One region of the Spirosoma migulaei genome, then DNA from elsewhere that is predicted to be linked to it. Evidence: riboswitches for the same ligand, from Rfam matches in the RefSeq annotation. Region 1 holds a riboswitch; each other region holds the start of a gene.

Region 1 (7,510 bases):
TAATGCCTGTAGCGGCTTCAATACGGTCGGCTATTTCGTGGCCGTTCGATGATTCACGCATGGCCGATGTAGCACAGGCCATGTAGCCCTCTACCTCATGCAACTCCATGAGCAGTTTATAGGCTTGCAGAAGTTTAGTGGTACGCGCTTCACTTTCCGGCGTCAGTGCGCCAAAATTGAACACATCATGTCCCAACCGGAGCGGAAAGCGTACATACTCGACACGCTTAAAGCTGACCAGACTATCGTTGTGCAAGACTGTTGAGATTTGCAGACGAGCTGCGTTGGAACCGATATCAATGGCTGCCAGTTTCATTATTAATCAATTAGTGAATTAGTGAATGAGCGAATTAGTGAATGGTTGGTAGCTTCTATTCGCTCATTCACTAATTCGCTCATTCACTCATTAATTTGGGCCAAAGATACTCTTTTTTGCCTCCCTAAAGTCTAATTCCTCGTTAGTGGCTGGTTTACCGTAGAGTAAGTCATATGGTATGTTTGCCAAAAAAATCAGTTACTTTTGGCGCTGTTTGTCCAGTATCATAGTACATGACTATATTAGGTATTTCTGCTTTTTATCACGATTCGGCAGCTGCATTGATTGAAGATGGTCGTATCGTTGCCGCTGCTCAGGAAGAGCGATTTACCCGTAAAAAGCACGATCCGGGTTTTCCTGCTCAGGCTATTAAATACTGTCTTCAGTATGGCGGGGCCGATCTCAATAAACTAGACGCCATTGTTTTTTACGATAAGCCACTGCTCAAATTTGAGCGGCTGCTTGAAACCTATTACGCCTTTGCTCCCCAGGGAATTCGGTCTTTTTTGCTATCGATTCCGGTTTGGTTGAAAGAAAAATTATTTCTTAAGCGGCTCATTCGGGAGGAGTTAGAGAAGCTAGGATACGACTCATCTAAAAAAGTAAAACTGCTTTTTCCTGAGCATCACCTCTCGCATGGAGCCAGCGCTTTTTATCCATCTCCATTCGAGCGGGCGGCTATTCTGACCGTCGATGGCGTTGGCGAATGGGCAACGGCTTCCATAGGTTTAGGGGAGGGTAAAAACATTTCTATCCTGAAAGAAATGCGGTTCCCACACTCGCTGGGGCTGTTATATTCGGCATTCACCTATTTTCTGGGCTTTCGGGTAAATTCCGGCGAGTATAAATTGATGGGTCTGGCACCTTATGGTGATCCAAATTCACCTGATGTAGCCCGGTATATGGCCATCATCAAAGAAAAATTAGTTGACCTTCGCCCCGATGGGTCCATTTGGCTCAATCAGGAGTATTTCGATTATGCTACTGGCCTAACCATGGTGAAAGAGGCCAAATGGGCAGAGCTGTTTGGGTTTCCGCAACGCCAGCCTGAAGATGAGCTGAAAGATTATCACTGTAATCTGGGGTTGGCTATTCAGTATCTGACCGAAGAAGTGGTGCTAAATATGGCTCGTGAAGCCAAACGCCTGACTAATGCCGATGCACTGGTTATGGCAGGTGGTGTAGCGCTCAACTGTGTATCAAACGGGAAACTGCAAGCTGCTGGCCTGTTCAAAGACATCTTTATTCAGCCAGCCGCCGGTGATGCGGGTGGCGCGTTAGGAGCAGCCCTGGCAGCTTACCACATCTATTTTGGTAAAGAACGTATAGTTACCACCGAGCGCGATGCCATGCGGGGCTCTTATCTGGGACCAACGTTTTCGGATCTGGATGTTGAGTTGATGGCTGTTAAGTATAAAGCTGTTTCAACTCATTTTACGGATTTTGCTGAGTTAAGTACCGAAGCGGCCCGTTTATTAGCTGAAGGCAATGTAGTTGGCTGGGTACAGGGGCGGATGGAGTTTGGTCCAAGAGCCTTGGGGGGACGCAGTATTCTGGGTGATCCACGGAACGCCGAAATGCAGAAAAAACTGAATCTGAAGATCAAATACCGCGAGTCCTTCCGGCCGTTTGCTCCCTCGGTTCTGGCCGAAGATTGTGCCGAGTATTTTGATTATGACGGCATTTCTCCCTATATGCTGCTGGTGCACCCGGTAGCCGAAAGTCGCCGGACACCCGTTCCTGCCGACTATGCCAGTTTCCCACTGCGCGAAAAGCTGTACTATCAGCGCTCCGATTTACCTTCCATTACGCACATCGACTACTCTGCCCGGATTCAAACGGTTCATAAAGATACTAACCCGCGCTACTATCAGTTGATCGACTCGTTTAAGAAACTTACGGGCTATGGCGTCATTGTTAACACCAGTTTCAACGTACGGGGCGAGCCTATTGTTTCTACGCCGGATGATGCCTACCGTTGCTTCATGCGTACCGAAATGGATTATTTGGTGGTCGGTAATTTCCTGTTCGATAAGCGCCAGCAACCTGAGTGGCAGGAGAAAGATAACTGGAAAGAAGAATTTGTTTTAGACTAGCCAAACACACTCGCCGAACGATCTGTCCTGATGGGATCAAAACTTGTATCCAGTGCCGTCCGTCTGCTTTTGCTCGGATTCCTGGCCTTTATTTTGTATTACGGTGATCGACTGCATGTTACGTTCGATTACCCACACAAAGGTTTGTTTGATAACGTATATGTTCGACTGGCAAAAGGGTGTATCCTGGTGCTGATCGTTATTGAACTGCTTCGCTGCTACTATTATGGCGTTGTCAAAAATCCGAAGCCACCGAAGTTTCTTGGTAATTTAGCCACCCTGTTTGTTCCACTTGTTGGGCTGTTGGTTTTTGTTGAGATCATCTTTATGTGCATTTCCCAAAGCCAGGAAGGAGGTCTTACACTGGCATCGCATATCTGGTTTGAACGCTACTGGCCTCCTATGGTCGGCGATTATCGGGATACGCCAAAAGTTGATACAGTAGGTAAAAAGAACGTTTTGGTGGTGGGCGACTCGTTTACGTCGGGTCACGGTCTCAAATCAGCTGACGAACGGTACGGGAATGTTCTTAGCGAAAAATTAGGTACCAAAGAGTATGTAACATACAACCTCGGTATATCAGGCTCCGATACGCGTGATGAATACGCTCGGCTGGTAAAGTTTGGCAAAACGCCTGACGTGTTGGTTTTGCAGTATTTTCCGAACGACATTGAAAAGGTAGCCCGCGATCATGGGTTAGTTCCTGCTGGATTTGAGCCGTATTCGGATATGCCCCGCGCTGTACAGTCGCTGTTTATTAAGTCGTATTTGCTCAATTATTTATACTGGCAGTTTCCACACGGTAATTTTGCGCCTTTTGATACATACGCCCGCACTGCCTACGGCACACCGGCCATTATTAACGACCACTTAAGCGACCTTAACAAATTCATAACCTACGCACAGGAGCATAATTCCCGCTTTTACGTTGTTATGTTTCCGTTCTCGCACAATATTGAAAAAACAGCTGTGTACGTTAAACCTGTAGTTGACTTCTTTCAACGCAGTAACGTACCCATTCTGGATGTTGGTAAACTCATGGGCGATATTGCCCCGAATGATCGGGTTGTAGGCCGTAATGATGGCCATGCCAGTGCTCTGGTGAATCAGCGTGTGGGCGATGCTTTGTTTCGACTTATGCAGTCGAATCCGGGTACTGTTCAGGCGCCATCTGTTAACAAGCAAATAAACTAAAAGTAGACATGGAATTTTTGCAGGACATTTTCAAATTCATGAAGCAGCGCAAAAAATGGTGGCTGGCTCCGATGATTATTTTACTGTTACTCATCGGTGTTCTAATTGTTATTGGTGGCGGTTCTGCCGTTGCTCCATTTATCTATACGTTGTTTTAAGGCATGGATGTTACCGAAAAAGTAAAGGCCCAGCTGGTCATCGTGACTGGTCTGGTTGTGTTATATTTTGTGTTTAAATCACCCTGGTGGCTTTATGCAGCAGCAGCCGTTGGCTTGTTGAGCCTGGCTATTCCGGTAGTTGGTGATTTGATTGTGAAGGCCTGGTTCAAAGTGGCTGAAATACTGGGAAATATCAATGGCAAGATCATTTTGTCGATCCTGTTTTTTGTGTTTTTATGGCCAATTGCGTTGCTGTATCGCCTGACGTCGAAAAATCCGCTGGATATTAAACGGACGAACGAAAAGTCGTTTTACAACGAGCGGAATCACCAGTACACGAAAGAGGATTTGGAACAGACCTGGTAGCTATTGTTGATGCGACTAGATTGGCTGTAACTATCATAGAATCAATAGAATCTTAAAAATAGGGTATGCTGCGTGTCGGCGTACCCTATTTTTGTCTATTTTTGTTGTAGCTTATCCAGAAAGACGGAGGGAACGGACCCGATGATGTCTTGGCAACCAACCAACTCCAGGAACTGGTGCCAATTTCCTCCCGCTTAGTAGCGGGATAGATAAGTAGCCTTCTGCTATCTGTCTTTCTGTAAGTCATTTTATCTTTTTGGACTTTTTTAAGTGTGCTGGTTGTTAGTAGCCCTAATAACCAAGCCTTCTATAACTCGCTTTTGAAAACGATATACGAACTCCTCCACGAACGCATCCTCGTCCTTGATGGTGCGATGGGTACGATGATCCAACGGTATAACCTGACTGATGCGGATTACCGGGGTGAACGATTTAAGGATTGGCCACATGATCTGAAGGGTAACAACGATTTGTTATCGTTGACGAAACCGGATATAATCAAGGCGATCCATAAGCAATATCTGGAAGCAGGTGCCGACATTATTGAAACCAATACTTTCAGTGGTACAACCATTGCCATGGCCGATTACCACATGGAGGAACTGGCTTATGAACTCAACTATGAATCGGCCCGGATTGCCAAAGAGGTAGCTGAAGAAATTACACGTCAGAATCCGGATAAACCGCGCTTTGTCGCCGGTGCTATGGGACCAACGAACCGTACAGCTTCCCTGTCGCCGGATGTGAACAATCCCGCCTATAGAGCTGTCACGTTCGATGATTTGGTTAATGCGTATTATGAGCAGGTGAGTGGTTTAGTGGATGGTGGCTCAGATGTGCTGCTAGTCGAAACAATCTTTGATACCCTCAATGCGAAGGCAGCTATGTTTGCCATCGACAAATATTTCAATTTAAATCCGCAAAAGACAGTTCTGCCCATTATGATCTCAGGCACCATAACCGATGCCAGTGGTCGTACATTATCGGGGCAGACGACCGAAGCGTTTTTGTACTCGGTTTCCCATTTGCCCCTGCTCAGTGTAGGCTTAAATTGTGCACTTGGTGCTGCCTTAATGCGGCCTTACATTCAGACACTCGCAAAAGAAGCACCATTTTTTACGTCAGCCTACCCGAATGCGGGCTTGCCTAATGAATTTGGTGAGTATGATGAAACGCCGGATATGATGGCGGCTCAAATCGAAGATTTTATTAAAAGTAGTTTCGTCAATATTGTTGGCGGCTGCTGTGGCTCAACACCTGATCACATACGTGCTATTGCGGATGTGGCGGCTAAATATCCGCCCCGGCAATTGCCGGAAGCTGAGCCTTATCAAAAGCTGAGCGGCCTGGAACCCCTGAAAATTACGGAGCAAACCAACTTCCTGAATGTTGGTGAACGGACGAACGTAACGGGGTCAAAGAAATTTGCCCGGCTCATTAAAGAAGGGAATTTCGATGAAGCCCTAAGTATTGCCCGTGGTCAGGTTGAAGGGGGCGCGCAGGTGATCGACATCAACATGGATGAAGGCATGCTGGATTCGGTGGAGGCCATGAAAACCTTCCTGAACCTGATTGCTGCCGAGCCCGATATTGCCCGTGTCCCTATCATGGTCGATTCCTCAAAGTGGGAAGTGATCGAGGCTGGCCTGAAATGCGTCCAGGGAAAAGCTATTGTGAACTCCATCTCCCTAAAAGAAGGCGAAGAGGCATTCATTGAACGGGCACAACTCGTTAAACGCTATGGTGCGGCTGCGGTGGTAATGGCGTTCGACGAAACCGGTCAGGCTGACTCCTACGAACGGCGCATTCAAATCTGCGAACGGGCGTACCGGATTCTGGTCGATAAAGTCAAATTTGCTCCACAGGATATCATTTTCGATCCCAATATCCTGACTGTAGCAACGGGTATTGAAGAGCACAACAACTACGCCGTTGACTTCATCAACGCAACGCGCTGGATCAAGCAAAACCTGCCGCTAGCCAAAGTGAGTGGGGGCGTATCGAATATCTCGTTTAGTTTCCGGGGTAACGATGTTGTACGGGAAGCGATGCACTCGGCCTTTCTGTATCACGCCATTCGGGCCGGTATGGACATGGGTATCGTAAATGCCGGGCAACTGGAAGTGTATGATAGCATTCCAAAAGAGTTGCTGGAACGTTGCGAAGACGTTCTGCTTAATCGTCGGGACGACGCCACCGAACGCCTGGTTGATTTTGCCGAAACGGTGAAAGCGAAAGGGAAAGTCATTGTTCAGGATGAAAGCTGGCGGCTCGAACCTGTTCGTGAACGTCTCAAGCACGCCCTTATCAAAGGCATTACCGATTATATTGACCAGGACGTTGAAGAAATCCGGCAGCAGGTAGAACGACCGTTGCACGTCATTGAAGGTCCATTGATGGACGGTATGAATGTGGTGGGTGATCTGTTTGGCGCGGGTAAAATGTTTCTGCCTCAGGTAGTTAAATCAGCGCGGGTAATGAAAAAAGCGGTGGCCTATTTAACCCCGTTTATTGAAGCCGAGAAACTTATTGGGGGAGATACATCCCAGAATGCCGGAAAAATCCTGCTGGCAACGGTTAAAGGCGACGTTCACGATATTGGCAAAAACATTGTTGGTGTGGTGCTGGGTTGCAATAACTACGAGATTATTGACCTTGGAGTGATGGTGCCGACCCAAAAAATTCTGGACGCTGCCCGCGAACATAACGTAGACATTATCGGATTGAGTGGGTTGATTACGCCTTCGCTTGATGAAATGGTAGGCGTAGCAAAAGAAATGGAGCGGCAGGGCTTTACCATGCCGTTGCTGATTGGGGGCGCAACCACCTCACGGATGCATACGGCGGTTAAGATCGATCCACACTATTCAGGGCCGGTAGTTCACGTGCTGGATGCCAGTCGGAGCGTTCCGGTTGCCGGAAAACTGGTTAGTGATACAGACGGTACGCGGGATAAAATCTTCACAGAGATTAAAGCTGAGTACGTTAAACTTCGGGATGATCACGCTAGGCGGCAAAAAGAAAAAGCCAGCCTGAGTATTGCCAAGGCGCGCGATAACCGGACAAAAATAGACTGGAGTTCGTTTGAGCCTACCAAGCCAATGTTTCTGGGCAACCGGTACTTCGAGGATTATGATATTGCCGAACTCGCAAAGTACATCGACTGGACACCATTCTTCCAGACCTGGCAATTGCACGGCAAGTACCCGGCCATTTTCGAAGATGCGGTTGTTGGACAGGAAGCTAAAAAGTTGTTCGATGATGCGAACCAGCTTTTGCAGGAAATTATTGATAACAAACTCCTGAAAGCAAAGGCCGTTGTTGGATTCTTCCCTGCTAATTCGGCTGATGATGACGTGTTGCTCCACGATTTTGAAGAA
Region 2 (7,510 bases), on a different contig from region 1:
CGCCACAAAATTCCCTTCTGACATGTACTTGCCTCGTACATCCTGGTAGACGATGATATAGCCGTCACGCGCAAAGAGCATGGACGGCCCTATGGACGTTTTGTATTTGTCTTCACCGTATGGTGCTACGCTGTAGGGTGTGCGATCCAGCATAATTGGGTACGTCTGGTCGGTATTTTTTGGTACATAAATCGAGGTGAAAAGCTTTACACCATCGCGCATAGGAATCATCCGCTCCAGTTTGGTATAGTTTTCCCGGACATAGGCAGAGTCGGCTTTATTTATTCCGCCTGAGGCCTGAGCAGCCAGTCGATTGGCCAGTAGAGATAAGAATAGGCACAAAACGACGCCTGAAGCCTGTTGCCATTGATTTGTAATGATTTTCATACGTTAGTGCGAAGTTGTTAATAAAGTCAGGTTGGCCAATTACAAAGTGATAAGGTAAAGTTAGTACAGTTCGATTTGACCTCCATCGGCGACAGCTGTTTCTTGCTAAGTATTTCGCCGGATGCACTGTGCTACAAGCCAATCAACAATCAGGTCGTGTTTACGTAAAAATTTGACTGAAAAAATGAGTAAAAGCAAAAAGTACGATCCATCAAAAAAGCTTACACAACCTTCTTGGCAGATCTATAATAGATGGGTGCCTATGTAGAGTGCTCTGTGGTTAATAAGAGGTAAGAGAATAAGTTAACTAAAAAGTCCCAGAAAAGATGATTTAGGTCCGTTCAATTGTATGCCGGGCTGAATGCTTGGGCCTCTCTTCGTAGAGTTGGCGAAAGGTATCTTTACTGAGTAGTGTAAATTTTTGAGTAGTCGGCCATACTGAGAAAATTGGCTGTTTTCGCAGCTATCTGTATCAGTTTCAATTCTATACTTTCATTACATCTCCTACGAACAGATAGTACAGTAAAAGTATAGAATAAAGATTCTATCATATATTGTTAATAATTTTGAATTGGTAAGTAGATATACTTATATTTATACCCAGTTTTAAAGAAACCCCGCTCGTAACGGTATTGACAAATCAATAAACTATGAAATTTCATTCAGGTATGATCAGTTTGGTTGTACCGGCTTTTAACGAGGAAGAGAATTTGCCTGTATTGGTTCATCGGCTCATGGCTGTTATGGCACAATACGATTCTTACGAAATTCTGATTGTTGATGATGGTAGTTCCGATCAGACCCGTTATGTGCTGCGGCAGTTAAGTCAAGAGTATCCAGTTGTTCGTTTTATTTCGTTTTCCCGGAATTTTGGTCACCAGATGGCCCTGCGGGCCGGGTATGACAATGCCCGTGGCGAAGCTGTAATTTGCCTTGATGCTGATCTTCAGCATCCCCCCGAGTTGATTCCGACGCTGGTTAACAAGTGGCGGGAAGGCTACGAGGTGGTTTATACTGTTCGGCAGCCCGATCCTAAACTGTCCTGGTTTAAGCGAACAACGTCAAAATACTTCTACAAAGTCCTGCGTAATGCCTCGAATCTACAGATCGAAGATGGTGCTGCCGATTTTCGATTGCTTGATCGGAAAGTGGTAAATACCATTAAGCAATTTAAGGAAAACGATCTCTTTCTGCGGGGAGCTATTTCGTGGGTCGGGTTTCGGCAATGCCGGATTTTGTATGAACCAGCGGCCCGGTACGCAGGCCGATCTAAATACTCGTTCCGAAAAATGCTGCAACTGGCAGCAATGGGTATTACTTCCTTCTCAACAAGGCCTTTGTACCTATCTGTATTGCTCGGTTTTGGGATGTTCCTGTTTGCTACCCTATTTGGTGCAGAGGCTTTATATGAGCACTATTTTACCAGTGAGACAGTATCGGGCTGGACAACTCTGGTGTTACTGCTCGTACTCATTGGTGGCGTACAGTTCATTATGATTGGTATTATCGGCGTATATTTGGGCAAAACGTTCGTAGAAGTGAAGGGGCGCCCTGCCTATATCATCGGTGATACGAGCGAGATCGAGGAGACTGTAACGAAATGGCAATCCCCAACCGAGGTGGACGAAATATTTTATTCACCGTTGATGTAGAGGAATTTGATACGGCTGTAGAATTCGGTCACAATATTCCTCTTAATGAACAGCTGGCCGTATCAACTCGTGGGCTGCGCTTACTGTCACAACGGTTCGATACGGTAGGTGCCCGCACAACGCTGTTTACAACGGCTAATTACGCGCTTCACGAGACTGAATTGATTCGGAGTTTAGCACAAAAACACGAAATCGCGTCGCACGGCTATTTTCATACAACCTTCGAGCCCGCTGATCTGCTAAAATCCCGGTTGGCTCTTGAAGAGTTATTGGAGCGCCCCGTAACGGGTTTCCGGCGCGCACGCATGGGTTTTGTTGATCCGAATGATGTACATCAGGCTGGTTATCAGTATAATTCGTCATTGCACCCGACCTGGCTTCCTGGGCGATATAATCATTTGGGAGAACCGAGGCACCCGTTTCAGGAGTTGGGTGTCTGGCAAATTCCGGCTTCGGTTACCCCTACCTTACGCTTGCCGTTGTTCTGGTTGAGCCTCAAAAACTTTCCGTTCGCTTATTACAAACTGCTCTGTCGGCAAACGCTGGAAGCCGATGGCTTTTTGAACTTGTACGTCCATCCCTGGGAATTTACCGACCTGTCGGGCTATGAGAAAATTCCGACCTATGTCCGTAGGCACTCACGCGATGCATTGCTCGACCGGGTTGAAAACCTTTTACGATTTCTAAAACCACTCGGTGATTTCAGGACAATGGGTGAGTTTGCGGACGAATTAAGCCAGCAAATTAAGGCTCCCCAACAAATCTAGCTTCAAAAAGAAAGGACATTGCCACTGAGCAATGTCCTTTCTTTTTGAAATCTAATAGTGCCTATATCAAATGAATATCACGTCGTCAATCACATCGGACCCCATGTCTTTATTTACTAGCTGAATAAGTTTCTGCTTGGCATTAACGAGTTCGTTACGAAGCGGAGCCGAACCAATCTCAATATGAAGCTTCCGGTCGCGAACATACAGTCGGTTTGTACGTGAAGCAATAGCTGGTCCCATCATACGTCCCCAGAAGGCTTCAAGGTACGTTTCATTAAACCGAGTCTGGAGTTGATAAGCCTTCAGTAACTGCCCGATTGCGTCCTTCAGGGTCGTAGTGCCAGCTACCCGGGTAGCATTTTCGCGATTATAGCGGTACGTCTGATTCATTGGGTGGGATGTCTTACCACAAAAGTAAACAATGAATTGACTTAATGAATGAACACTGATCAGCAAAAGCGAAAAAATGTGTTATCGGATAGAAAAAACAAATCACGTTTGGATTCGCGCTATTTGGCTAGTATACTTGCGACATCAAGTCAATTGTTTCGCACCATTTTTAGCCTATCGGTGCACGTTGATTTATAAAGAAGTGGGGAGAGATCAGGCTCTGTGAACCACTGGCAACCTACCACACGGCAAGGTGCTAACTCCTGCCTAAAGTTATTTTAGGGACTATAAATCGGAACTCACATGCTCTATATTCAGCACTGTATGCCCCGGGGGGCCTACAAAGTATGACTCACTAACCGCTACGAAAACCGGGAGGGTTTGTCGTACCAATTAGTTGCGGTCAGTCCCTGGTATTTTCAATCGAATTATGAAAATACCCAGCCAACTGGTTGCTGCCCGTATTTCTACAGAAAACTAATTACACGATCCTAAATCACTAACTACTAAACTCATGTCTGAACTTCATTTCGATACGCTCCAGCTCCATGCTGGCCAGGAACCCGATTCGGCTACAAATGCCCGGGCTGTGCCTATTTATCAAACAACTTCGTTTGTTTTCAATGATTCGGCACACGGCGCCGATTTATTTGCGCTGAAAGCCTTCGGGAATATTTATACCCGGATCATGAACCCTACCTCCGATGTCTTTGAAAAGCGTATCGCGGCTCTTGAAGGGGGCGTAGCTGCGTTGGCAGTTGCATCGGGACAGGCGGCCCAGTTTATTGCACTAAGCAACATTTTGAGCGCTGGTGATAACTTTGTGACGACCTCGTTCCTGTACGGAGGTACATATAATCAGTTTAAAGTTTCGTTTAAACGGCTGGGTATCGAAGCCCGTTTTGCGGATGGTGATAAGCCTGAATCCTTCGCGAAACTGATTGACGAAAACACAAAAGCAATTTACCTGGAAACCATCGGGAATCCGGGCTTCAATATTCCCGATTTCGATGCCTTTGCCGCCCTGGCTAAAGAACATGACCTGCCGTTGATCGTTGATAATACGTTTGGTGCAGGGGGCTACCTTTTCCGTCCTCTTGAACATGGTGCGGCCGTTGTTGTTGAGTCGGCAACGAAGTGGATTGGTGGCCACGGCACGAGCATTGGCGGGGTAATTGTCGATGGGGGCACGTATAACTGGGGAAATGGGAAGTATCCGCAGTTCAGCGAACCGTCGGAAGGTTATCATGGGCTCGTGTTCAGCGATGTGTTTGGCGTAGGTGGTCCCTTTGGCAACATTCAGTTTATTATTCGTGCCCGCGTTGAAGGTCTGCGTGACTATGGACCGGCCATTAGCCCATTCAACTCGTTCCTGCTACTTCAGGGCCTGGAAACGCTGTCGTTACGAGTAGACCGTACGGTACAGAATGCGCTGGCGCTGGCCCAATGGCTCGAACAACACGAGCAGGTTGAATTCGTAAACTACCCGGGTTTGGAAAGTAGTGCCTACCATGACCTAGCCAAAAAATACCTAAAACGCGGTTTCGGCGGTGTATTCTCGTTTAAAGTGAAGGGCAGCAGTGAAGCCGCTGACCAATTTGTTAATAGTCTGAAACTGGTCAGCCATCTGGCCAACGTTGGTGATTCAAAAACGCTGATCATCCACCCGGCTGCTACAACGCACCAACAGTTGAGCGAACAGGAACAGGCTAGTGCTGGCGTTGAATTAGGGGTATTACGGGTGTCAGCGGGCATTGAATACATTGATGACATTAAAGCTGACTTTGAGCAGGCGTTTGCCAACATTGCCGAACCGGTATTGGGTTAAACAGTCTGTAGTTTGATGTTTGTAGTTTCAGCTACAAACATCAAACTACAGACTACAAACTATAAACTTGATTGAATCTCCAGTATTACGATTATAAGTATTCGTTCGCGCTCGAATCGGGCGAAAGCTTGCCGGGTTTTCGGCTGGCTTATACCACACGCGGTACACTCAACGAAGATCGGTCGAACGTTGTATGGGTATGTCATGCACTGACCGGTAATGCCGATGTGGACGATTGGTGGGGAGGCATGGTTGGTGCGGGAAAATATTTTGACCCCGAAGCCAAGTCCGGTGTGGGGCAGTTTATTGTATGCGCCAATGTACTTGGCTCATGCTACGGTTCTACAGGACCGCTTTCCGTCAATCCCATAGGCGGAAAGCCTTATCACCACGATTTCCCCGCTATCACGATTCGTGATATGGTTAATGCCCTCGACTTACTTCGACAGGAGTTGGGCATCGAAAAAATCCATACCTGTATTGGCGGCTCAGTAGGTGGGGAGCAGGCACTGGAATGGGCTATTCTACAGCCTAATTTAATTGAAAACCTAATCGTTATTGCAGCCAGCGCCGTGGCCTCTCCGTGGTGTATTGCTTTCAATGAAGCACAGCGGATGGCTATTGAAGCCGACCCAACCTGGCGAGAAAACCGTGATGATGCGGGTCTGGCTGGTATGAAAGCGGCTCGTGCTATGGCCATGATTTCGTATCGAAATTACGATACGTATGGCTTTACACAGGCTCTGGATAATAATGAGCAACTGGATGGGTATAAGTCAGCGAGTTATCAACGTTATCAGGGTGAGAAACTGGTCGAACGGTTTAATGCCTTTACCTACTGGACGCTCTCGAAGGTCATGGATTCTCATAATGTTGGGCGTAATCGGGGCAGTATCCTCAACGCGCTTGGCCAGATTAAGGCACATACACTAGTTGTCGGTATTCGCTCTGATTTGCTGTTCCCCCCAATTGAGCAGCAATTTCTGGCACGTCATATTCCTGATGCAGCCTACGAAGAAATTGATTCACTGTATGGTCATGATGGATTTTTGATCGAATTTCGTCCTCTGGCTAATATGATTCGGAAGTGGATGGCCGGGTTAGCTGTGTCTGAATCGAAAAAACTAGTTGAAGCTGCTAAAAAGTAAGCAGCTTAATAAATCATCAATAAACTTAACCGGATGTTCTGGTACGAAGCCGATATTCAACAATTAGAAAGTAAACTGAGTAGCTTGCCACCCGCTTCGGATCGGGTCGTTTTTTATGGCAGCTCATCCATTCGGCTCTGGACAACGCTGGCACAGGATTTTCCACAAATCAATACACTCAACTTAGGTTTTGGAGGCTCTACGCTGGCTGCTTGCACGTGGTTTTTCGAACGGGTACTAGTTCCGGCGAATCCTAAGTCTATCGTGTTTTACGCGGGTGATAACGATCTCGGCGATGGGAGACATCCTGAAGAAGTGTATCTATTTTTCTGCACCTTTGCTGAAAAACTCAGTACAATCCTACCGGGTATACCTCTGTCTTTTTTATCGATAAAAATTAGCCCTGCCCGCTGGGGCATTGTGGATCAGATCCGATTTGCAAATACATTGATCCTCAGAGAAATCGAAAAATACGCTGATTACCAGTTTGTTGATATGGCATCCCCGTTGCTAGGATCCGATGGGAGGCCTCGCAGAGAGTTTTTTGAGCCTGATGGATTGCATCTAAGTCCGGCGGGTTACCGAATGTGGAAACAAGTGGTACAGAAGCAGGCCCGAATTTTTTAATAATTTGTTTACCCGGTTCGTAGAAATTCTTTACCTTACTTGTTGCAATTTCAGGGGTATTTAACGCATACCGGTATGCAACGGGAATATCATAAATGGTTTAGCCCGAATCTGAATCGTGACATGGAGCTACTAGTATTCGGTCACGCAGGCGCGAGGGTGCTGGTATTTCCTACCCGTCGCGGCCGATTCCACGAATACGAAGATCTGGGCCTCGTTCATGCACTCGCTGACCGAATTGAAAACGGGTGGTTGCAACTGTATTGTGTCGATAGCGTAGACCGGGAAAGCATCTATAACCGGTATGCATCTCCTCAGGACCGGATACGACGGCATAGTCAGTATGAACAGTATATCCTGAACGAAGTGCTGCCCCTTTCCCGACTGAAAAACCCCCAACCGTTCATGATCTCGCACGGTTGCAGCCTGGGAGCTTATCACGCGTTGAACATCGCCCTTCGGCATCCGCAATGGTTTGGTAAAGTGGCGGCCTTTAGTGGGCGCTATAATTTATCTGAACCCGTAGCCGAATTCCGGGGCTTATTCGACGATTATTATGACGAGGAAATCTACTTTCATAGCCCGAATCATTTCCTGCCAAATCTATATGATGGTGCTATCCTCGACAATATACGGCGAATGCAACTAGTCATGACAATTGGCACCGAAGACCCTTTTCTTCATAGCAATCTGAATCTAAGCGAAGCG
Region 3 (7,510 bases), on a different contig from region 1:
CCGGACACTGGCGTCCCTCGATCAGATGCTCGAAGGTCGGCTGACAATCAACATTATCAATTCCGATTTGCCCGGCTATCGGGAAGACGCCGATTTTCGGTACCAGCGTTGCGCCGAAACAATTCAGATTCTGAAACAGGCCTGGTCGTCTGATCGCATCGAACACGACGGGCCAGTCTATGGCAAAATTTCCTTAGCAACTGACCCAGTCAAACCCTACCAGCAAAACGGTGGACCACTACTATACTTTGGCGGAACATCGGATGGAGCACGGGACGTTTGCGCCCGCTACTGCGATGTATTTCTGATGTGGCCCGAAACCGAGGAGTTACTGTATGCCAACATGCAGGATGTTTCAGAACGGGCAGCTCGCTACGGTCGGCAAGTAGATTTTGGATTACGCATTCATCTTATCGTTCGCGAAACCGAGGCCGAAGCCCGCGCCTGGTCCCGGCACATCATGTCGAAGTTTGACCCCGTTCGCGGGGCCGCTATGAAAAACGCATCGCAGAGTTCCTGGTCACTGGGGGTCCGGCGGCAAAACGAACTCCGCGAAGGAGCCGACACCAACGGATTTGTGGAACCGCTACTCTGGACCGACATTGGCAAAGCTCGTTCGGGAGCGGGTGGTGCTTTAGTGGGCAGTGCCGATCAGATCGTCGAAAAAATAAATCGCTATATGGATATGGGGATACGGGCCTTTATTTTCTCCGGGTATCCCCTCATCGAAGAAGCGGAGTGGTTTGCCCGCCTTGTTCTGCCTCGCTTACCCAATACATCCCTGTCGCGGTTACAGGGCCGCACCCCGGTTAGGCCCGAAACTCATGAGCCGTCTTGATGGCCATTTGCAAATTCTGAATCGGGATATCCGTACGGACGGTGCAATTAGCACCTAGAATCACCTGGGTTGGTGCATCCTTTAGGACCAGTTCCACAGCTTTCTTAACATCGGCTGGCGTACCAGTCGACAGCACCCCATGCCGGTCAATACCGCCCATAACCGGCCGTTTAAATAGATCAGCCGCCTGCGTGAGCGATAGGGGTTTGCCTTCTGCGGCAAGCGGCACATTCACGATCTGGCCGGGGTAGTCGTGAAAGCGGGGACCAAATTCGGCGTAGGCACCCTCGTAATCGCAAACATGCAGGATATTGAAGGGTGTCAGCTGCGCTACTTCTTTCTGAATCAACATATCATAGTTCTTAATCACCCGATTAAACAACGTACGATCGGCTACCGCACTGGCCTCCCCACCCTGCGAACAGGTGTAGAAACCATCCACCCCAGCGCGTACAGCCGCCCGTACATAATTCATGACCGAGAGCGTAACATTTTCCATACCCCGGCTTACCGCTTCGGGATCTTCCTGCACATGCTTCAGTAACGTCTCTTTGGGCACAGCCTGTTTAGCCATCTGGTAAGGCGAATACATCGTTGGCAGGATCAATGCCTCCGCCTTAGCCGCCTTCACCAACCCCTTGATGATATACAAACTAGGCGCAAACCACTCCTCGGTAAGGACCGGAATTTTTGCCCAGTCATCTGCCGTTTTCACCTCCGGTAGTTGAGGGTAGCTTTGCTCAAACTGGATCTTCACGAAATCCATGCCCGTAGCCCGGAAATAATCAAGATGAGCCTTGATGGCAGCATCGCCCGTTCGCTGTTCGGGCGGGAAGTGCAGGAAAAAGCCAGCCGGGATGTAGTTTGGGTTACCTGACTTATCAAGTACCTGCACCATCAACTCACGCTTCGATTTGGCAGGCGCGTTTGGCCGGGAAAACCCCTCTGACAAGGGCCCAACGGAAGCCACAGCCAATGCAGAAGCGCCAATAAACTCCCGCCGACTGATAAAGTTTGATACCATTTTCTTCATATTATTTGAGACTATTACTTGTTCAGAGGATACCATACTATTCCTGATGAGTAATTCGGGACAAGGCCATTTCGCTTCGAAAAGCAAGTATACTGATTATAAACAACAACCCAAGACAATATACTGATTAACAGATAATTACCCTAAAGTCTATCGAGTTTTACTGTTTGTAGCGGCCTTATTATTGCATTAATCAATTATAATTTTGATCGCAATAAAGACAAAATCTTTTTTCTACAAAATTTATAGATCAAGTTTGGAAATATAAAAATAGCCGCTTTACCTTTATAGCATCTTACAATTACTACTGCTCCAGCAGCCCGGCTGCAAAGTAGCTGTGGATTTATAGGGAAAGGGGGAGAGACAGGCTCTGCGAACCCTTAGCAACTTGCCAGTTGGTGATAGTGCTAACCTGCCTACCTAGTTAGGAACTATAAATTTACAACCGCCCTGGCGGACCGCCATGTCTAGTCAATTTTCGTCCCGAAACGCAGAACCTATTATGAATCTGCATCCTGTAGCACAACCGTCTTGTTGCTGTTGTCAGTAACTAGTTCTTGCTGAACGGATAGGTCGCATTATACCATTCGTTGGGTTTTATACCTGCCTGATTCGGCTCATCTTGATCTAATCAGTGAACCAATATCCTACTTAATCCATAGAATAAAAGTATCTTTACTTAATTTAATCTTCCGTATGAAAACAACTACGATTGCATCACTCGCTGGCCTTGGCGATACCTTTCTGAAGGCCCAGTTAACTCGCCGAATCCTCGTCGACATAGCAGATAGATTTTTCATTCACGGTATTCTGTCCCCGGTGGGCCGTTTGAGGCATGTTTTATTAGAGCGTTAGTCCACCATAAACAGAATGCCAAAAACTGAATACAGTCAACCAGAACCACTAAAACTCGCTCCGGCGGATCAACAATGAAAAAGACAATCCAACTTCTGTTCGGCCTGACGGCCCTCTCACTTGTTTCCTTCGCTATTCCAGTTCCTAAAAAAGGAAAAGAAGCTACCTACAAAGTAGATATCCAGCAAAGCAGATTGGTCTGGACAGCTAAAAAAGTAACCGGCGAACATACGGGAACAGCCCCGATCATCAATGGCTCACTAGCCCTGAAAAGCGGCAAGTTGAAAGGCGGATCATTTGATATTGACCTGAAAGCCCTAACGGTAACGGATATTACCGACGCTGATCAAAACGCCAAATTAGTAGGCCACCTCAAAAGCGACGACTTCTTCTCGGTTGAAAAACACCCCACTGCCAGATTCGTGATTTCGTCGGTGTCGCTCACTGGAAACAGTACCTATGATGTAGCCGGTAAGCTAACAATTAAAGGCATCACGAACGACATCACGTTTCCGGCGCAGGTTAAAACCGAGGCTGGCAAGCTAACAGCAACCGCCAACGTAACGGTCGACCGAACCAAATACGATATTAAGTACCGCTCGAAAAACTACTTTGAAAATCTGGGCGACAAAACGATTTATGACGACTTCACCCTCGCGATTACGCTTGTAGCAACGCCATCGGGAGGTGTCGCCAGCCGATAAGAATAGGGATATTTCATCACTTCATCAACAAACAAAAATCAATAAATCACCCGATCCCATGAACAAACCTTCCTCTTATTTTTTGATAATCCGGGTTCTTATTTCAATAACGTATGCGTATACCGTTAGCGCACAGTCCTCCCCGCCTGCCCCCGAATCTGTACCTGATGCGGTAGTTCGTCGGGTTCATAAATCTGCCCTGACGATTGATCCTCATCTCGATATTCTGGTCGATTTTAATACCCCAGGCAACGACGCTGGCACGGATACCAAAGGCCAGTTTGACCTTCCCAAACTCGAACGGGGTGATCTGGATGTAGCCACGGTGGCACTGTTTGCAGGCACGGCAAAAAAAACGCCCGAAAACATTGCTGCGGCCCGGAAAGAAGTAGATACGAAGCTGGCCGCCTTGCGTCGATTCGTGAATCAGCACCCCGACCGACTGGAGTTTGCCTATACGGCGGCTGACCTGGAACGTATTCCGGCGAAAGGAAAACACGCCATTCTGCTGAGTTTCCTGAATGCATTTTCGCTCGGCAAAGACATCGCTCAACTCCCAATCCTTTACCGCGATGGTGTTCGGGTGTTTGGGCTTACCCATGCCGGAAACAACGACTGGGCAGATTCCTCCCGGCCTTCGCCTGGTTTCGGCGACAAACCCGACGAGTTGGGTGGCTTATCAGCACTGGGTAAACAATCTGTGGCAGAATTGAATAAGCTTGGGGTGATTATTGATGTATCTCAATTGACACCCCAGGGAGTTTTCCAGACGATTCAGTTGAGTCGGGCTCCAGTTATTGCCTCTCATTCGGCCGTACGGGGGCGGGTGGATGCGACGCGAAATCTGAACAACGATGAACTGAAAGCCATTGCAGCCAGCGGTGGGGTTGTCAGTATCGTAGCCTTCTCGTCCTACCTGCATCCGTCTCAGGAGCAACTGGCGACCTACAAAAAGAACGTTTGGGAACCCTTCGGACTACAACCCGGAGACGATGCAAAGTCGAAACTTGATCCCGCGGCTTATCAGAAATTCCAGGCCGCTTACCGAGAATTTTCGAGTAATGGCTACAAATACACAACCCTGGCCGATTACCTGGATGCTGTTGATTATACCGTACGGCTCATCGGCATTGACCATGTGGGGCTGGCATCAGACTTCAATCATGGTGGAGGTGTTATGGGCTATACACACGTGGGCGACTCCCCCAATGTAACGCGTGAACTGCTCAAACGAGGCTATTCGGAAGAGGAAATCCGAAAGCTCTGGGGCGGCAATTTTCTGCGTGCCTTTCACGACGTAGAAGCAACGGCCAAAGAACTACAACGAGAATCAAAACTAGCGGTGAAGCAATGAAACGGTTTGTATAGCCCTTTACCACCTTTTCTGCAACACGCACCAAAAAAGCCCTACCGCACCGGCAACCCGGTGATCCGCCAATGCGGACTGCGCCCGACCTCAGTAGTGAGGTCAGCGCGGTAGGCACAATCCAGAATGTACAACCGAACAGATAAATCAATGACAAACAGAATTTTACGTCAACTACACAACGCGATCCGGCTAAGTATTATCCTCTTATTCGTGGTTAGCCAGGCCCATGCCCAGGGACAAAGCGTTTCCGGGACGATCAAAGACAAACAAACGGGTGAGGCCCTACCGGGCGTTTCCATTGTGGTAAAAGGAACCACAACCGGTACCACTGCCGATCAGGAAGGTCGTTTCAAACTGAATGCGCCCGCGAACGCCACCCTTATTTTCTCGTTCATTGGCTACTCGCCGATTGAGCAAGCCATCCAGAACCGTTCGGTCATCAACATCGACCTTACTGCCGACACCAAGCTACTCGGTGAAGTAATGGTGGTTGGGTACGGAACCCAGACGAAAGCTGAATTTACAGGGTCGGCCGTGCGGGTCAACGGCGATGCCATTAAAGAGCAGCCCGTACAAAGTTTCGATCAGGCGTTACAAGGCCGGGCAGCGGGCGTAAGTATTGCGCAACCCAATGGCGTCCTGAACAACCCGCCCGTCATTCGGATTCGGGGCGTAAACTCGATTTCGCTGAGTTCGTATCCGCTCGTTGTGGTCGACGGAATCCCCATTAATACGGGTAACGTATCGGCCAGTACAGCCGTACCCAACAACCCACTCGGCGACATTAATCCCGCGGATATTGAGTCGATTGATGTGCTGAAAGATGCGGCCTCAACCTCCATTTATGGTTCCAGAGCGGCAGCTGGTGTTTTACTGATTACCACCAAACGGGGAAAAGCCGGAAAACCCCGGATCACCTACGAAAGCTGGGTAGGTTCTTCGGAAGCGGTTCGATTGCCAAAACTGCTTAACGCCGAACAGTTTATTGCCATTAAGAATGAGGCCGTTTTGAACGCTAAAATTCTGGGTGGTAATGAGAAGAACGATAACGTAGCATCGGCCTTATTTTTCCCAAATAAAAACGCGGATGGATCGGCGGTAGATACCCGATGGTACGATTACATCTACCGAACGGGCGTATCACAAAGTCAGAATATCAGCGTATCGGGCGGCACGCCAACTACAACCTATTACTTTTCAGCGAACTATACCAAGCAAAACGGCATCCTGAAAGGCAACGAATTTGCCCGGAAAGCGGCCCGCTTTAACATTGATCAGGAAATCACGAGCTGGCTGAAACTGAAAGGAAGCATATCGTACAATACCAGCAATAACCAGTCGCCCTACTCGGGATCAACACCTAACACAACATTCCTGCTGGTTTCGGCGGCCCGACTCGCCATTGCCCTCCCTCCTAACGTTACGGCTTACAATGCCGACGGAAGTTATAACATCAACCCAGCCAGCCCCAACACCATTGGCGTAGGAAACAATCAGTTTGTCAGCAACTTCGGCAACCCGGTGGCCTTATTGGATTTAAACCGCTATACGTCCGTCAATGACCGCATCATTGGCAGCATCGGCGCAACGGCCAAGCTCCTGAAGAATCTGGACTTCGTAACGACCTACTCCATCGACCGGCTGCGAACCGACAACGTCAGTTTCGATAGTGCCATTCAAGGCAACGGATATTCCAGCAAGGGATCAGTTGATAATGCCACGGCCATCCGCGACAACTGGGACTGGGCCAGTACCTTAACGTATAACCAGACATTTGACGGCAAGCATGCCATATCCTTACTGGCGGGTTACGATGCACAAAAGTTCAACAATTCGTCCTGGGGTGCTACACGTACTCAGACTTCCGATCAGTCCTTTCAGAATTATCAGGGTAACTGGGGCGTCATCACAGCCTCCGACAATGACCTGAGTGAGCGGGCTTATTTATCGGTCTTTTCGCGCCTGACGTATGATTTCAACAAGAAGTATTTCGTAACGGTCAACTTCCGGCGGGATGGAAACTCGGCGCTGGGGACGGGACGTAAATACGGTAATTTCGGCGGGGTATCAGGCGGTTGGGCCTTGTCGGAAGAAGGATTTTACAAGAACTCCCGACTGGCGGCTACGCTCACGAATGTGAAACTTCGCGCCAGTTGGGGACGGGTTGGCAATGGCAATCTGAGCAATGCCTACAACTCGCAGGAGTTATACAGTGGCTCGCTGTACGGAAGCGTTCCCACCTGGGCCATTTCGCAGGCAGGCAACCCAAACCTGGGCTGGGAAACCAGCGACCAAACGAACATTGGTGCCGATCTTGGCTTATTCAATGATCGTATCCAGGTCGATCTGACGTACTTTAACAACAACGTGAATGGCCTGATCCTCAGCGCTCCGCAAGCCGTTTCGAAAGGTATTCCGGGCAATGCGATTCTGGGCAATGTAGGGGCGATGTATAACCGGGGAATTGAGATTGGTATAAACGGTACGGTTCTTCGTAAAGGTGATTTCTCCTGGAGCGCGGGTTTCAACTACACCAACCTGCGTAATAAAGTAACGGCTCTTTCGGATGGAAATACCGACATCGTGGGCACAACCATGGTGGCCTATGAGACCACCAATATCACGCGGGTTGGTTACTCAGTGGGTAGTTTGTATGGTGCCAAAACAGCGGGGGTGAACCCCGACAATGGCCGCCGTATTTTCATCAACGC

Evidence for each region. Region 1 has a riboswitch for S-adenosylmethionine ahead of metH (methionine synthase). Riboswitches for the same ligand answer to the same signal wherever they lie in the genome.
Region 2: linked by a shared signal. The riboswitch ahead of ACYVGO_RS20845 (O-acetylhomoserine aminocarboxypropyltransferase/cysteine synthase family protein) and the one ahead of metH (methionine synthase) in region 1 are both predicted to bind S-adenosylmethionine.
Region 3: linked by a shared signal. The riboswitch ahead of ACYVGO_RS00120 (YceI family protein) and the one ahead of metH (methionine synthase) in region 1 are both predicted to bind S-adenosylmethionine.

What each region holds. Positions count from the first base shown of each region.
Region 1 covers NZ_BAAHBG010000007.1:7,933-15,442, forward strand. Annotated here, with positions in the region: gene ACYVGO_RS09565 (Ppx/GppA phosphatase family protein) at 1-316, opposite strand, end outside; gene ACYVGO_RS09570 (carbamoyltransferase family protein) at 550-2,412, shown strand; gene ACYVGO_RS09575 (SGNH/GDSL hydrolase family protein) at 2,443-3,606, shown strand; gene ACYVGO_RS09580 (DUF5989 family protein) at 3,615-3,764, shown strand; gene ACYVGO_RS09585 (SxtJ family membrane protein) at 3,768-4,130, shown strand; SAM riboswitch class I at 4,239-4,346, shown strand; gene metH (methionine synthase) at 4,451-7,510, shown strand, end outside.
Region 2 covers NZ_BAAHBG010000021.1:8,528-16,037, reverse strand. Annotated here, with positions in the region: gene ACYVGO_RS20865 (CocE/NonD family hydrolase) at 1-387, opposite strand, end outside; gene ACYVGO_RS20860 (glycosyltransferase family 2 protein) at 1,038-2,039, shown strand; gene ACYVGO_RS20855 (polysaccharide deacetylase family protein) at 1,988-2,806, shown strand; gene ACYVGO_RS20850 (DciA family protein) at 2,873-3,199, opposite strand; SAM riboswitch class I at 3,389-3,493, shown strand; gene ACYVGO_RS20845 (O-acetylhomoserine aminocarboxypropyltransferase/cysteine synthase family protein) at 3,714-5,027, shown strand; gene ACYVGO_RS20840 (homoserine O-acetyltransferase family protein) at 5,099-6,175, shown strand; gene ACYVGO_RS20835 (GDSL-type esterase/lipase family protein) at 6,209-6,802, shown strand; gene ACYVGO_RS20830 (esterase family protein) at 6,878-7,510, shown strand, end outside.
Region 3 covers NZ_BAAHBG010000001.1:30,934-38,443, reverse strand. Annotated here, with positions in the region: gene ACYVGO_RS00130 (LLM class flavin-dependent oxidoreductase) at 1-838, shown strand, start outside; gene ACYVGO_RS00125 (uroporphyrinogen decarboxylase family protein) at 810-1,862, opposite strand; SAM riboswitch class I at 2,212-2,311, shown strand; gene ACYVGO_RS00120 (YceI family protein) at 2,801-3,430, shown strand; gene ACYVGO_RS00115 (dipeptidase) at 3,489-4,784, shown strand; gene ACYVGO_RS00110 (SusC/RagA family TonB-linked outer membrane protein) at 4,947-7,510, shown strand, end outside.